DNA from 2 places in the Pseudoalteromonas sp. S8-8 genome. Region 1 is predicted to be linked to the other one. Evidence: predicted binding sites of a transcription regulator. Region 1 holds the regulator's gene; the other holds the start of a gene.

Region 1 (7,425 bases):
ATTGGGGCATTAGTAATGCGAGCATTATTTTTATAACTGTTTATTCTTGTTCATTAAAACGTTGTGCTATTAATTCTCCAACAGCATGTAAAGCTTGCTCAGAATCGGGGCCTTTGCATACAACTTTTACTTCTTTTCCTTGGCTACTTTCAAGTAACATTAGTGCAAGTACGCTATCGCCTGCGGCTTCTTTGTCATCTTGAAATAATGTAATTGTCGCATCAAACTGCACTGCCAATTGGGCAAGCACGGTGGCTGCTCTGGCGTGCAATCCTAATTTGTTTTTTATTAAAAAAGTGTCTTCACAATGCATAACTTACTCTACCTAAGCTGAACAGGTGATTATTCAGCTATATTATTTTTCTTGTTCGCGATGGCGAATTTTCACATTGGGATGTGTCATTGCAAAACTTTCACCGATAGTTTGCGCTAAATATACAGAGCGATGTTGCCCGCCTGTACACCCAATGGCAATGGTTAAATAACTGCGGTTATTTCGCTCTAAGTGCGGTAACCACGTTTGTACAAATGTTTGAATTTGCCATGTGAATTTTTGCACTATGCTGTGATTGGCCAAATAATCTTTAACGGGTTGATCTAACCCATTTAAAGGTTTTAATTCAGGTTCCCAATGTGGATTTGGTAAAAAGCGTGCATCAAATACGTAATCTGCTTCTTTTGGTATGCCGTGTTTAAAACCAAACGATTCAAAAGTGACAATCAGTTGTTTATCTTTTTTACCTAAAATCTTTTCACGAATAGATTCAGCGAGTTGATGAACACTCAAATCAGTCGTGTCTATCATAAAGTCGGCGCGGGTGATTAATACATCAAGTAATTCTTTTTCTTTTTTGATGGCTAAATCAAGAGGCAACGAGTCAATTGATAGTGGGTGTAATCTACGAGTTTCAGAAAAACGTTTTATCAATGTTTGATCGTCGCTATCTAAATAAAATAACGTAGGGTTTGCAAAGCCTGGCAAGTATTCAAGAATATCGTTAAATTCATCTTGTTGTTTAGGGATGTTCCGTACATCAATGCTAACAGCAATTTTATCGTAGCTATCAGACACACTGCGAACTAATGAAGGAAGCAAGTTAACTGGAATATTATCTACGCAATAATAACCTAAATCTTCTACAATGCGTAAAGCAACCGACTTTCCAGAACCAGAACGGCCGCTTATGATAATTAACTCCATTTAACACCCTTTATAAAACTATGATTGATTGACAATAACTTGGTAAAGCTCAGTATCTGATTTTGCACTGCGTAACTGTTTACAAAAATCTTTGTTGTTTAGTTTATCAGCAATGGTTGCTAGAGTCTTTAAGTGCTGCTGGTTATCGCCATCTGGTACGATGAGTGCGACGAAAATATCAACAGGGCGATTATCGATTGCATCAAAATTTATTGGAGTTTCGCTAACGAGTACTAAAGCCAAAGGCTCTTCTGCACCGCTCATTCTTCCATGAGGAATGGCAATGCCACGCCCTATACCTGTACTACCCAATTTTTCTCTGCTCATTAAAGCATTAAGAATATCTTGTTGCGGTAAATACGGAAGTTTGTCGTGAGCAAGTTCGCTAATGAACTCTAAAATTCTTTTTTTGCTATTAAAAAGGACCGCAGCTTTGCTGCAGTCCTGGCATATAAGTGAGCTTAATTTCATCATATTAGTGTCGAGCAAGCTTCTCTTTGTGTTTAATTACTTGTCGATCGAGCTTGTCGATCAACGAGTCAATGGCGGCATACATATCTTGATGTTCTGTAGAGGCAAATAACTCAGCACCGCTTACGTGTATGGTGGCTTCTGCTTTTTGATTTAATTTTTCTACATCGAGAATGACATGAACATTATTAATATGATCAGAGTGTCTTTCTAGCTTCGCAAATTTGGTATTAATATAGTCTCTTAGTGAATCGGTTAATTCTACGTGACGACCAGTTAAGTTTAGTTGCATAAGCATTACCCTCTTTTTTTGCGTCTTAAATCAAACTTTTACGTTGATTTGACGGTGGAATAGCCAGAGATTCGCGGTATTTTGCGATTGTACGTCTCGCTACTTTAATTCCTTGCTCAGCCAATATATCCGCTATTTTGCTATCACTCAATGGTTTTGCTGAGTTTTCTGCTGCGATTAATTTTCGGATAAGCGCACGGATTGCTGTAGATGAACATTCACCACCGTTTTCGGTGCTTACATGGCTTGAGAAAAAGTATTTAAGCTCAAATATACCACGGGGTGTGTGCATATACTTTTGGGTTGTTACGCGCGAAATTGTTGATTCGTGCATTTCTACCATTTCAGCAACATCATTTAAAACCATTGGTTTCATGGCTTCAGGACCGTGTTCAAAAAAGCCTTGTTGTTGCTTAACAATACAATTTGTTACTTTTAATAGCGTGTCGTTTCTACTTTCTAAGCTTTTAATAAACCATTTAGCTTCTTGTAAATGCGAGCGAATAAACTGGCTGTCACCACTGGATTTTACAGTGCGAGACATTGCCGCGTATTGGCTATTAACACGAATTTTAGGCATGCTGTCTGGGTTTAACTCAACAACCCAGCGGCCTTTAATTTTTTTAACTGACACATCAGGAATAACATACTCAGATTCTTCTCTTACAATAGTATCTGCAGGTTTAGGGCTTAGAGTATGTATTAATGTCATTACTTCTTTAAGCTCTTCTTCTTTGAGCTTAGTTTTCTTCATTAATGTACGATAGTCACGAGCAGCTAATAAATCAATATGCTCGGTTAAAATCATTTTTGTTTCATTAATGTAAGGTGTTTCTTTATCAAACTGGTTAAGCTGAATACATAAACACTCTTGTAGGCTACGCGCAGCAATACCAACAGGATCAAACAGTTGGATGCGTTTTAATACAGCTTCAATTTCATCAAGTTCGACTTCGTTATCATCTTCGTTTTCTTGATTGAAGCTTTCTAAAATCTCTTCGCAGCTTAGTGTTAAAATACCTGAATCATCGACGGCTTCTACAATAGCAATAGCAATCGCTTCGTCTGTAGGGCTAAATGGCGTTAGTTGTAACTGCCACATTAAATACTCATGGAGCGTTTCAGTAGAGGCGCCTTGGTATATTGATTCGTCTTCAGGCATCGGACCCGATGATGCTGCTGGGGCGGCACTCATGTACTCATCCCAACTAACATCCATAGCCATGTCGTCACTTAGCGTGTCTTTTGCAAGTGCTTCACCACTATCTTGTTCGTATTCGCTTGGAGCATCATCGGCAGATGCGCTAACAGTTATGTCATCTGTATCTGCTTTTTGCTCGTTTTTACCAGCAGCGTCTTCTGAATAGTCTGCTTCTTCAACCTCTAATAGCGGGTTGCTGTCGAGAGCTTCTTGTATTTCTTGCTGGAGATCCAATGTACTGAGTTGCAACAAACGAATAGCTTGTTGCAACTGTGGAGTCATTGTAAGTTGCTGGCCCATGCGCAGCTGTAGTGATTGCCTCATGTATCTCTAACAATCCTTTTATGTTGTTATAATTAATACTAGCAGATGCTTAAAGACATGGCGTAAATGTTACAGCCTAAATTGCTCGCCTAAGTAAACATCGCGTACTGTTTTATCATTTAATACGTGTTCTGGAGTACCTGATGCAATCAGCTCCCCATGAGAAACAATGTAGGCTTTTTCACAAACATCAAGGGTTTCTCTTACGTTATGATCGGTAATTAATACACCAATCCCACGATTTTTAAGATGTTCTATTATTTTCTTTATATCTAATACCGAAATCGGGTCAACACCTGCAAATGGTTCATCCAGTAATATAAATTTAGGATCTGCTGCCAGCGCACGTGCTATTTCCACACGACGACGTTCGCCACCCGACAACGCCATACCTTGGCTATCACGAATGTGTTGTATGCTAAATTCATCTAATAATTTATCGAGAGTGTCTTCTCTAGCTTGTTTATTTAACTCTTTGCGCGTTTCTAAAATGGCCATTAAGTTTTGATAAACAGTCAGCTTTCTGAATATTGAAGACTCTTGCGGTAAGTAGCCAATGCCTAATCTAGCACGACTATGCATAGGTAAAAGAGTAATATCGTTATCGTCTATCGATATTTTACCTTTGTCGCTAGGTACAAGTCCTACTATCATATAAAACGTGGTGGTTTTACCTGCGCCGTTAGGGCCAAGTAAGCCAACAATACTGCCAGCTTTGACTTCAAGGCCGACGTTTTTTACAACTTCACGGCCTTTATAGCTCTTTGCTAATAGCTCTGCTTTTAATGTGCTCATGGTTGACCTTTGTCGCTTTTTTTACTTTTTTTAGTCTCGATTGGCACTAAAATTGTGTGAACGCGGTCAGTTGAGTTTTCATCTTTTTCGGCACTGATTAGCTGCTGCTCTATATCGTAGGTAATGCTTTTAGCATTTATTTTTTGTCCCGCTTGCGATACTTGTGCATTACCAACAAGCGTTAAAAAACGCTTAGATACATCATAACGTACTTCGTCAGCACTGGCGCTCATAGTCGTGCCATCTGATTGCTTTTCTTCAAAGTGCGCAGGGCTACCTGTAGCAATTAATAATTGTTTATTATCACCAAGTTCATCGCGTTTATGTACTTCTAAGCGGTCGGCTGTGATACGGCGGTTACCGTGAATAATTTCAACGTTTTTCTCAAAAATCCCGACATTAGCTTTTAATTGGCCTTCTTGCTTATCGGCGCTTATTGAAATTTGATTTGCAGCCGGTTGCGTGTTTTGCTCTGCAGCACTACTATTAAACGCTAGTATAAGTGTAGGAATAATAAGTGATTTTAATATTTTATTGGTCATAATATATGGTTCGCGTATGGTTAATTAGTTTTATCACTTCGGTTTTTAAGTCGGCTTCTAGGCCTTTACCAGTGATTTTTAAATTGGGTCCAGTGATGATAACGGGTTGCTCCGAACGCATTGTTAATAGTTTTATATCTACCTGAATATTATCAGCATTGATTTTGTCTATCATGGCGTTATCGGTTAAGTTTTTGGCAACCACATTGCCTTCTAAAATTAATTGTTTGTCTTCGTATAATGTTGCTTCGTCTGCATTTATTTGCCACGTTTGCTTTTCGTTATATAAAGTAAAAATAGGTTTTTCAAAAAACGTAAAACCTAATTGTTGATATAGCTCCATTTTAGCCGCAGTGACTTTGTGGCTAATTTTACCTTGCTCATCATAGGCTGTCTGTTTGAGCTCAATAGCTATGTAATCAGGCTTAGCAACAACTTCAGGCTCAGCCTGAGGCACAATATTTGTTTGTGTAAAATAAGGGTACCAAAGCCAAACCATACAGCTAATGAATAAAACGCTTAATATTATGCGCGCTGCATTCATGAACTAGTGCCTTGTGTAGTCAATGCTTTACCATTTTCAAGCATGAGCAAATCGGTGAGTTCTCTCACTGCACCAAAACCGCCAGGCATTTGCGTTACATAATGTGACAAACGCTTAATAAGTGGGTGGGCATCATTTACTGCAACGGCAAAGCCTACTAACTCCATAACAGGCATGTCAGGACCGTCATCACCAATATAAGCAATTTGTTCATCGCTAAGGTTGAGTTTATCTTTTAATTCTTGATAGGCAATGAGCTTATTTTCTTGGCCTTGATAAATATGCTGTACGGTTAAGCTGCTCATACGTTGTTGTACTATCTGTGAATGACGACCAGTAATAACAGCTACTTCAAAGCCACTGTTTATAAGTGCTTTAATGCCAAAACCATCTTTTGTATTAAATGCTTTTAGCTCTTCACCTTGATTGCCAAGGTAAATACGGCCATCAGAAAATACACCATCAATATCGCATATAAGTAGTTTTACTTTTTTAGCGCGTGCTTTTGCATCATCGCTCAGCGGTTGATAGAGTTCTTCAAATTGCATTTATAACACTCCTGCTTTTAATAGGTCTTGCATATTTAATGCGCCAATAGGTTGGTTTTTCTCATTGACGACGATTAGGCCATTTATACGTTTACGTTCCATAATATTGAGCGCTTCAGCGGCTAAAATATCTTGCGTAGCTGTAGTGCATGACTTAGTCATAACAACATCTATTTGTGTTGTATGAATATCAATTCTTTGTTCTAAAATGCGACGTAAGTCACCATCGGTAAATAACCCTACGAGTTGCTGATTTTCATCAACAATGGCTGTCATACCTAATCCTTTAGCTGACATTTCTATTAGAGCATCTTTAACTGTTTGTGAAACATCAATAATAGGTGTATTTGCGCCGCTGTGCATAACATCTTTTAAAGTAAGTAATAAGCGCTTGCCTAAACTACCACCTGGGTGAGATAGCGCGAAGTCATCAGCTGTAAACCCGCGAGCTTCTAATAATGCAACTGCCATGGCATCGCCCATCGCAAGCGTTGCAGTGGTACTTGATGTAGGTGCTAGACCCAATGAACAGGCTTCTTTTTCTACTTTAATACACACATGTACATTAGCAAGGGTCGCCATGGTTGATTGCGTATTGCCAGTCATCGATATCATTTTGGCACCAAGTCGTTTTAAAACCGGAATGATATTTAAAACTTCGCTGGTCTCCCCTGAATTAGAAATAAGCATGACCACGTCATTTTTAGTGATCATACCTAAATCACCATGACTTGCTTCACCAGGGTGAACAAAAAATGCTGGACTGCCAGTACTAGCAAGGGTTGCCGCTATTTTATTGCCAATATGACCTGATTTACCCATACCAATGACAATAATACGGCCTTCGCAGTCGTACATTAATTGGCACGCGTTATGAAAATTTTCATCTACATATTGTGCAATGTCACTAAGTGCTTGGCGCTCAACATCTAAAACGCGAAGGCCTTGTTCAATAAAATTTAGCGTTGCCATTATTTACCCTACTTGACTAAAAATATACCCTTGGTAACCCAAAAACGCTATTAGCAATAAGCCGCCTTCTACTCTATTGATACGTTGGGTACCTCTAAAGTTCAATGACATAATAATAAGAGCAAGTGTTGCAGCAATCATAATTAATACGTCTCGGCTTACTAATGATGGATCAATGGCAGAAGGGTTAATAATACCGGCAAGTGGTAATACCGCTAGAATATTAAATATGTTTGAGCCAACAATATTACCTAGTGCTAAATCATCTTCATTTTTAAGTACACCTGCAACCGAAGCGGCAAGTTCAGGCAAACTAGTACCGATGGCAATAATTGTTAAGCCAATGACTAAGTCGCTTAAGCCGAAGTATTTAGCAATATCGACAGCCGAACCTATTAAAAAATGAGAACTAACAGGTAGGAGTATCATGCCGACAACTAACCAAAATACCGCTTTTTTCGTAGGTACATCGTTAGGGACGTCGTCGCAGGCTTCTGACACAAATGGATCATCTTGGTTTTTTGCACGCATAGAT
Region 2 (7,425 bases), on a different contig from region 1:
CAAAAAACCAGAATGGCTTAAACTGTTGTCGTCTTCAGAGGCTTTTGAATTAGGAATAATTGAGCGGTTTAATTTATTAACCTGTAAATCTAAATCAGGCGCATCAAACTCAGTATGTTTAATATAATCATACGCTTGCCCGTAAACCATATTAAAGTTTATATCGTAAATAAACACACCATCAATTTTGAGAGAGTAGAAGGTGTCACCTACAAAGTTTGAATCTACATATTCTACGTCAAAATCAGCCATGTAATTATAGGTATCGTCCCATACGGCGTAGTCATAATTGAGTGTTTCTAAAAATATAAACTCTCTATCAAGCGCAATTTTAAGACTTAATAATTCACGATTTTGATAATCTTCAATACTAGTGTTTATGGTCGGCAGGCTAAAGAAATAGCGGTACCCAACTAATAAACTTGTTACAAAGCACATTAAAATCAAAGTACCTATTATTACAAAAAATCTTAATGTCATAGTCTCTATCTAATCGTGTGAAATTAAGTCAAAGCAGCTTACATTTTTATATTTTAGACTCCCTGTACCTAAATAATAAATAATTAGCTTCTTACTAAAGCGTAGTATAAATTCATGAGCAGGAATAAACAAAGTTTACTATTAAATTTTATAGCGTTAAAACTTTAGCCCTTTCAATAACATATTTAATATAGACATAAAATCATACCAATTCGCTTAATTAAGTGGTCTATTTTGAGGGCGGAAAAACGTGTTGATAGCTAGGCAAAAAATTCGCTATTTAGTTGTTCTAAATGAGAATTTTTTAACGCAGGTAGCGACACGTTTAGCCCCGCAAAATGATTAAGTATTATTGCGGATTGGTATTACACATTTAAAGTAGTACAAAAAGCTGAAATTATTCCACTACAGAAAATTCAACTTTTGATGGAGACGAACTCGCAAGCTCCAGTACTTCGTAATAATTTAAACCATCTATTTTTTTGCCAATAATAAAGTAATTCATTTCGTTCATCATGGTCGGGTCGCCCAAAACATCTTCTGCGCTTTGCACCTCAGAAAATTGAATTGTAATTAAGGCGCCTATAAAGCGCATTAAATCTTGAGATTTTAATGTCTTTAAAACTTTATTAACTCCCGCCTGAGTTGACTCAGGTGTAGAGCCATCAAATCTAAAATCACTTTTTGTACTAGCGCATGCACTAAGCATTAATATTGATAGTGCGATAAGTAAATGTTTCATATATATCCTTATTTGTTTTATTAGTTATTCGTTTATTCGTTTATTCGTTTATTCGTGATACTTGCGGATCATCGCCACTTTGCCGTTTTCAATTTCAATCACTTCCATCATTGTGGAGGTGTATTCTATTGGCTGCTTACTTTGCGGGTGAATGCCCTTTGCATGACTCTTATAACGAATAGCAAAGCCTGTATCATTAAACACAAATGTATTAAGCAGTGTGCTTTCAAACAACGTGTGCGCACCTAAGTAAAAACTCATACCTTTGCGCATCTGCTCTTTGCCATCAGGAGTACGTAAGTCATCCGGTTGATACGGAATATGCTGATTACCAATATCATCGGTTAACAATGCAAGATAAGCCTCAAGCTCTTTAATACCTGCGTTAGGTGCTTGTGTGGCGGTCATTGTTTTATGGTACTGCTGCGCAAACGCGTTTAAGTCGAGTGGCTTTTCAGCATACGCCGAAAAAGCAGTTACTAGAGCCAAGCCTAACGTTAAAAGTAACCTCATTGACTATTCCCTGTAGCTAAAAATATTTTATAGGTACATTACATTAGTAAGTTCAATAATCAAACAAAATCAGTTTTAAGTGAATTATCACCTACATTTTGCTCTTTACTCTGTTGGTTGCAACGCTGTTGGCAGGATCGTCTGGCCAAAAATGTTTAGGGTAGCGGCCTTTCATTTCCTTTTGCACGTCGCGGTAACTGCTAGCCCAAAAGTGCGCTAAATCTTGAGTAAGTTGCAGTGAGCGTTTACCCGGCGATAGCAACTCCATAAGCAGTGGCAATTTACCGTTGGCAAGCATAGGCGTACTGGTCAAGCCGTAAACTTCTTGCATACGCACGCTTAGCTTTGCGGGGCCGTCAAGTTGGTATTCTATTTTTATATTTGAGCCACTGGGCACTGTTAAGCGCAGTGGTAACAGTGCTTTTAAAGCTGTTTGGTGTTGCCAATCAAAACAGTTTTGTAATGCCTCAAGGTAGTTAAACTTTTTAAGCTGTGTGAGGGTTTTAATATCTTCTAAAAACACGCCTAGCCACTGCGCTGCATTTTGAATAAGTTGTTGCTCATTTATTTGTGGGAATTTATCAGGCATTAAATTACTTGCTAAGCTCATACGTATCAGCAATTGCTGCGCATCAGGTTGCTCGTTAAATAATGCAAAGCCATGTTTAGCAAATAAGCTAAGCCACGCTTTAGCACGCTCGCCCTTATCTAATTTTTGTTTACTAGGCTGGCTGGTGAGCGTTATAGCACCAAGCTTTACTTCATCTTGATGAATAAAACGTGCTGATTTTTCGTCAAACTCACAGCGAGTAAGTTCACTAAATAAATGCGGTAAAAATTCTTGTAACTCAAATGGGTTAAGCGCGGTGGCAGCAAATATACGCCCTCCTTTGTGCCCGCCCATGGTTGCTATAGCTAAGTAATCGTCGTTGTGCCAGTAATCGGCATTTAACTCAGCACCTGCACCGTTGGCAAGTAGGTAACCATTACCGCGTTTTTTAGCAATACGATCTGGGTATGCCAATGCCACTAGCAAACTAATATAATGCGTATTTAATTCGCTGTTTTCGTCTTTTACTTTTAAGCGGCTTTGCCAATATTTTAACTGTTGTTTAAATACCGGATGCGGACGTTGCTGTTGGCTATGCAGCGCTAAACTCAACTCGTTTGGACTATTTACTCGGCTCTCAAGTAATGCCACTAAATAAATAGCAAGGCGATAAGTACCAGGGAGTTGGTCATCAAGTATTTGGGCTTTTAGTAGCATATGCGCCAAACGAATATCAGCACCAAAACCTAACATTTTACTGCCAAGCGGTGTGAGCTTACCTTTGCTATCAATAGCTTCTAGCATGTTAAGCAGGTTACTTGCCTGCTCGCATTGTTGCTCAGTGGGCTTATCGAGCAAGGTTAGCTCATCAATACTGGCTCCCCATTGCTTTGCCTCAAGCATAAGTTGGCTTATGTCTGATGTGAGTATTTCGGGATTGTCGTGGCTATTACGTCGTTCAAAAGTTTGCTTTGAGCCAATTCGATAAACAATGCCCGGCTCTATTCGCCCTGCACGCCCTGCACGCTGCACAGCAGATGAGCGCGATATACTTTGTGTTGTGAGCTCAGTAACCCCTGTTTTTAAATTAAAGGTCGCTGCACGGCGCTTGCCGCTGTCAATTACAATGCGTATGCCTTCAATAGTTAAACTGGTTTCGGCTACATTGGTGGTAAGCACTACTTTGCGTATGCCATTTGGCGCGGGAGCAATAGCAGCTTGCTGATTGGCTTTATCTTGCTCGCCAAATAGCGTTACTACTATACAGTTACTCGGTAGATCGGTGAGTGCTTGTTGTACACGTAGTATCTCAAATTGCCCAGGTAAAAATACCAATGCGCTACCTGTTTGTTCATTAAGTGCTTGTTTTATTATGCTAGGAATTGCATCAAGCCAGCGGCTTTCATCTTTTATGGGTATGTATACTTCGTCTATTGGGTAGCTGCGACCGCTTGATTGAATTACAGGGCAATCAAAAAACGCTGTATAACGCTCAGTATCAAGCGTTGCCGACATAAGCATAATGGTTAAATCTTCACGCAGCGCACTTTGGGTCTCGAGCGCAAAGGCAAGTGAGGTGTCGGCTGCAATTGAACGTTCATGAAATTCATCAAATATAAGTAAATCTATATCGCTTAATTCGGGGTCGTTTTGCAGCATGCGCGTTAGCATGCCTTCGGTAACTATCTCGAGGCGCGTATTCGCGCTTACTTTACTCTCGCCCCTAATCCGCAAACCTACACTTTGCCCAACACTTTCGTTTTGGCACTTTGCTAAGTAACTGGCAATATTACGTGCAGCTATTCGGCGTGGCTCTAGCATTACAATACGTTTAAAATGCCCATCGCGCATTAGTTGCAGCGGCAACCACGTAGATTTACCCGCACCAGGTGGCGCTTGTAATAACGTAATAGGATTACTTTGTAATGTAGTAACGAGTTGTTGATATATGTCTTGAACCGGCAGCACAGCTATTTACTCTAAATTACTTTGCAGGCATTGTAACAAAAAACCAAAGCCTAGCTGCGGTTGATGTTTATTAATAATTGCTATTAACTACCCGATACCATTCTAATTCGATCTGCAGGCACTCGTAATTGCTGCATTAAGTAAATTTTAAATGGTGCTTCGTAAGGTTGCTCATCAACCGCTTTTTGCATGCACAAAAGCCATGCGTCACTTTGCTCAATTCCTACATGTAGATGTTTGTGCGCTTGAGGAATGTTAATACTGCCAAAATGTTCAGCGTATAATTTAGGACCACCTAACCAGCCCGACAAAAAGTAAGCAAGTTTTTTACGCGATGCCAATAAGTCTTTTGAATGCATACTCCTTATATGTTCAGCCTCTTTTAAAGCGTCCATATTATCGTAAAACGCATTCACCAATTGTGTAATACCTGCTAACTCACCTGCCATTTTGTATGAGCAGTCACCCACTCCGTATTCACACGTTTTTGTATTCATAACTCACTCAGGTTAACTACTTTATTTAATACCTGCATATTAGCTTAAAACAAAAATTTAAGAATGAGTTACATCAAAGCGGCGTATCTTATGTCAGCAATAATTACAGGCTGCTATGTATATTTTTTAATAAAAAGCGCAATATTAAAAACAAAATCGCTCAACATAAAAATATAACCAACTGATAATAAAAGCAATAAAACCATTATTATTCATTGGTACAAGGCTTGCTACTTTATAACTGACAGTTAATTCACTAACCTAAAGTAAGGATAAACTTATGAACAGCGATCGTATCGAAGGTAATTGGAAAGAACTTAAAGGTAAGGCTCAACAAAAATGGGGCGATCTTACCAACGACGATTTAGATAAAATTGAAGGTAGCCGTACAGAGCTAGTTGGTAAAATCCAGCAGCAATACGGTAAATCTAAAGAAGAAGCAGAGCGTGAAGTTGATGAGTTTGAAAAAGGTCGTTAAACCGCGTTAACCGCTTTTAAAAAAACCGCCATTTGGCGGTTTTTTTTGTTTAAGCTGTAGGTTATTTAGCTACGCTTTTAATTGGTTACCAATCGGTAACTGCCTAATACGCTTTCCGCACGCTGCAAAAATAGCATTACATAATGCTGGCGCATAAACTGGTGTAGACGGCTCGCCTACTCCTGCTGGTGGTGCATCACTTTGTACAATTTCAACGTCAATCTCAAGAGGTGCGTCGCTCATACGCGGTACGCGATAATCATGAAAATTACTTTGCTGTACGCGCCCTTTATCAAAGGTAATACCATCGCTGATTGCAGTTGTAATCCCATAAATAGAGCCACCTTGGGTTTGGTTTTTCACGGTGTCGGTGTTTACAACAGTACCCGCGTCAATGGCAACCCACGATTTAATCACTTTTAAATCGCCAGCATCCGACACTTCTACCTCAACTACCGTAGCTACGTAAGTTAAAAAGCTTCTGTGTGCTGCTATGCCTAAACCTCGACCTTTAGGAAGCTCTCGCCCCCATTTACTCATGTCAGCTACTTTTTCAATAACATGGCGCAGTCTGCCAATATCTAAAGGATAAACCGCTTTATCGCCACCGTAATTATCGTATGTGGCATTTTGCTCGGTTACATCAACAATACGACTCGGACCTATCGTGTCTAGTAAATAGTCTTTTTGGTCGCGACCGGCTTTGTGCGCTGCTTCGCCAATAAATGACTGAATAGCAAAGGCATGAAAAATATTTGATACAGAACGCATCCAACCAATTCGTGCTTTGGCTTGCGCATCACCGTTTTCTAACTTCATGTTAGGTGTGTTAATAGGGTTATCGGTAAATCCTAAGCGCAGTTCAAAGCTCCCTGGCGTAGTCGCCCCTTCTGAAAAGGTAGAGGTAATAGGTGAAAACGCGGTGCGATGTAAATACGATTCTATTGCGCCATTTTTATCTAGTGATGCTTCAATGTGCTGAGCCGAAACTGCATGGTAAAAACCATGTTGTATGTCGTCTTCACGCGTCCATTGCACACGAATAGGCTTGCCTACTTTCATTGAAAGGTAAGCTGCCTCTGCTGAAAAGTCAGGTTTTGACTTACGCCCAAAGCCGCCTCCTAACATGGTAACGTTAACGTTAATTTTGCTCTCGTCCATGCCAAGCATTGCAGCCACTGTTTTCATATCGGCTTGTGGATTTTGCGTAGCAGCCCATATATCAACACTATCTTTGTTGTACATAGCTGTTGCACAAGGCGGCTCCATTGGTGCTTGAGCAAGGTGCGGTGCGTAATAATCAGCTACGAGTTTATTGCTCGATTTAGCCAACACGCCCATGGCATCGCCTTTATCACGTATGTTTGCCTGTGGAGTTTGTACTGTTTTTAGTAATGACTTTTTAAATTCTTTTGAATTGTAATCGCCATTTTTGCCATCATCCCACACTACTTTTAATGCTTTACGCCCTTGCCATGCAGCCCATGTGTTTTTAGCTATAATCGCAATTCCGCCTTTTGGCTGAAACTGCGGCGCGCCTTTTGGTGCAGGAATTTCAATAACATCTATAACGCCGTTTATCGCTTTTGTAGCACTAGCATCAAACGACTTAACAACACCGCCTACTACCGGCGGGCGTTCAATTATAGCCACCAGCGCTTGTGGTTCGCGTACATCGGCTGCAAATATAGCTTTGCCTGTTACTAAATCGGCTAAATCTATGTGCGCCATACCGGTATTAATGTAGCGCCATTCTTTGCGTGTTTTAAGTGTTAGTTTGTCAGCTTCTGGTGGCGTTATTGTAAATGCTAAGTCGATTAAATCTTTATAAGTAAGTGATTTACCTGAGCTGTGAGTAACAACGTGCTGTACTGCGGTACATGTTTCTGGTTTTACACCCCAATGCTTAGCGGCAGCAAGCTGCATCATGTAACGCACACTTGCGCCCATTTCACGCAGGCGCTGCATGTTGTAGCGAATACTGCGCGAGCCATCGGTATTTTGATCGCCGTATTTAGGATCGCCCTTACCCTGAATAACAATAACCTTATCCCACGCGGCTTCCATTTCATCGGCAACTATTTGTGCAATCGCGGTGCGAATTTGCTGACCCATTTCAGAGCGATGGCACGTTATTTCAACCATGCCGTCTGGGCGCAGTGCAATAAATAAGTTTGCGCGTTTTGCCAGCTCAGAT

The links. Region 1 encodes sigma-54, which starts transcription at its own class of promoters, with help from an activator protein. Its sites were predicted from a motif close to GTTGGCACGNNNNTNGNNT; they were not measured.
Region 2: L659_RS0100810 (CsbD family protein) is a predicted target of sigma-54. The motif match lies at 4,965-4,983, and genes of this name have one in related genera.

What each region holds. Positions count from the first base shown of each region.
Region 1 is NZ_AUTR01000026.1:13,732-21,156, forward strand. Features, by position in the region: gene L659_RS0108060 (HPr family phosphocarrier protein) at 41-313, opposite strand; gene rapZ (RNase adapter RapZ) at 356-1,201, opposite strand; gene ptsN (PTS IIA-like nitrogen regulatory protein PtsN) at 1,220-1,672, opposite strand; gene hpf (ribosome hibernation promoting factor) at 1,677-1,964, opposite strand; gene L659_RS0108080 (RNA polymerase factor sigma-54) at 1,990-3,489, opposite strand; gene lptB (LPS export ABC transporter ATP-binding protein) at 3,559-4,284, opposite strand; gene lptA (lipopolysaccharide transport periplasmic protein LptA) at 4,281-4,826, opposite strand; gene lptC (LPS export ABC transporter periplasmic protein LptC) at 4,816-5,370, opposite strand; gene kdsC (3-deoxy-manno-octulosonate-8-phosphatase KdsC) at 5,367-5,918, opposite strand; gene L659_RS0108105 (KpsF/GutQ family sugar-phosphate isomerase) at 5,919-6,890, opposite strand; gene L659_RS0108110 (calcium/sodium antiporter) at 6,894-7,425, opposite strand, start outside.
Region 2 is NZ_AUTR01000003.1:35,210-42,634, forward strand. Features, by position in the region: gene L659_RS0100780 (diguanylate cyclase domain-containing protein) at 1-480, opposite strand, end outside; gene L659_RS0100785 (hypothetical protein) at 878-1,222, opposite strand; gene L659_RS0100790 (nuclear transport factor 2 family protein) at 1,271-1,735, opposite strand; gene hrpB (ATP-dependent helicase HrpB) at 1,827-4,253, opposite strand; gene L659_RS0100800 (group II truncated hemoglobin) at 4,337-4,750, opposite strand; gene L659_RS0100810 (CsbD family protein) at 5,031-5,228, shown strand; gene L659_RS0100815 (xanthine dehydrogenase family protein molybdopterin-binding subunit) at 5,298-7,425, opposite strand, start outside.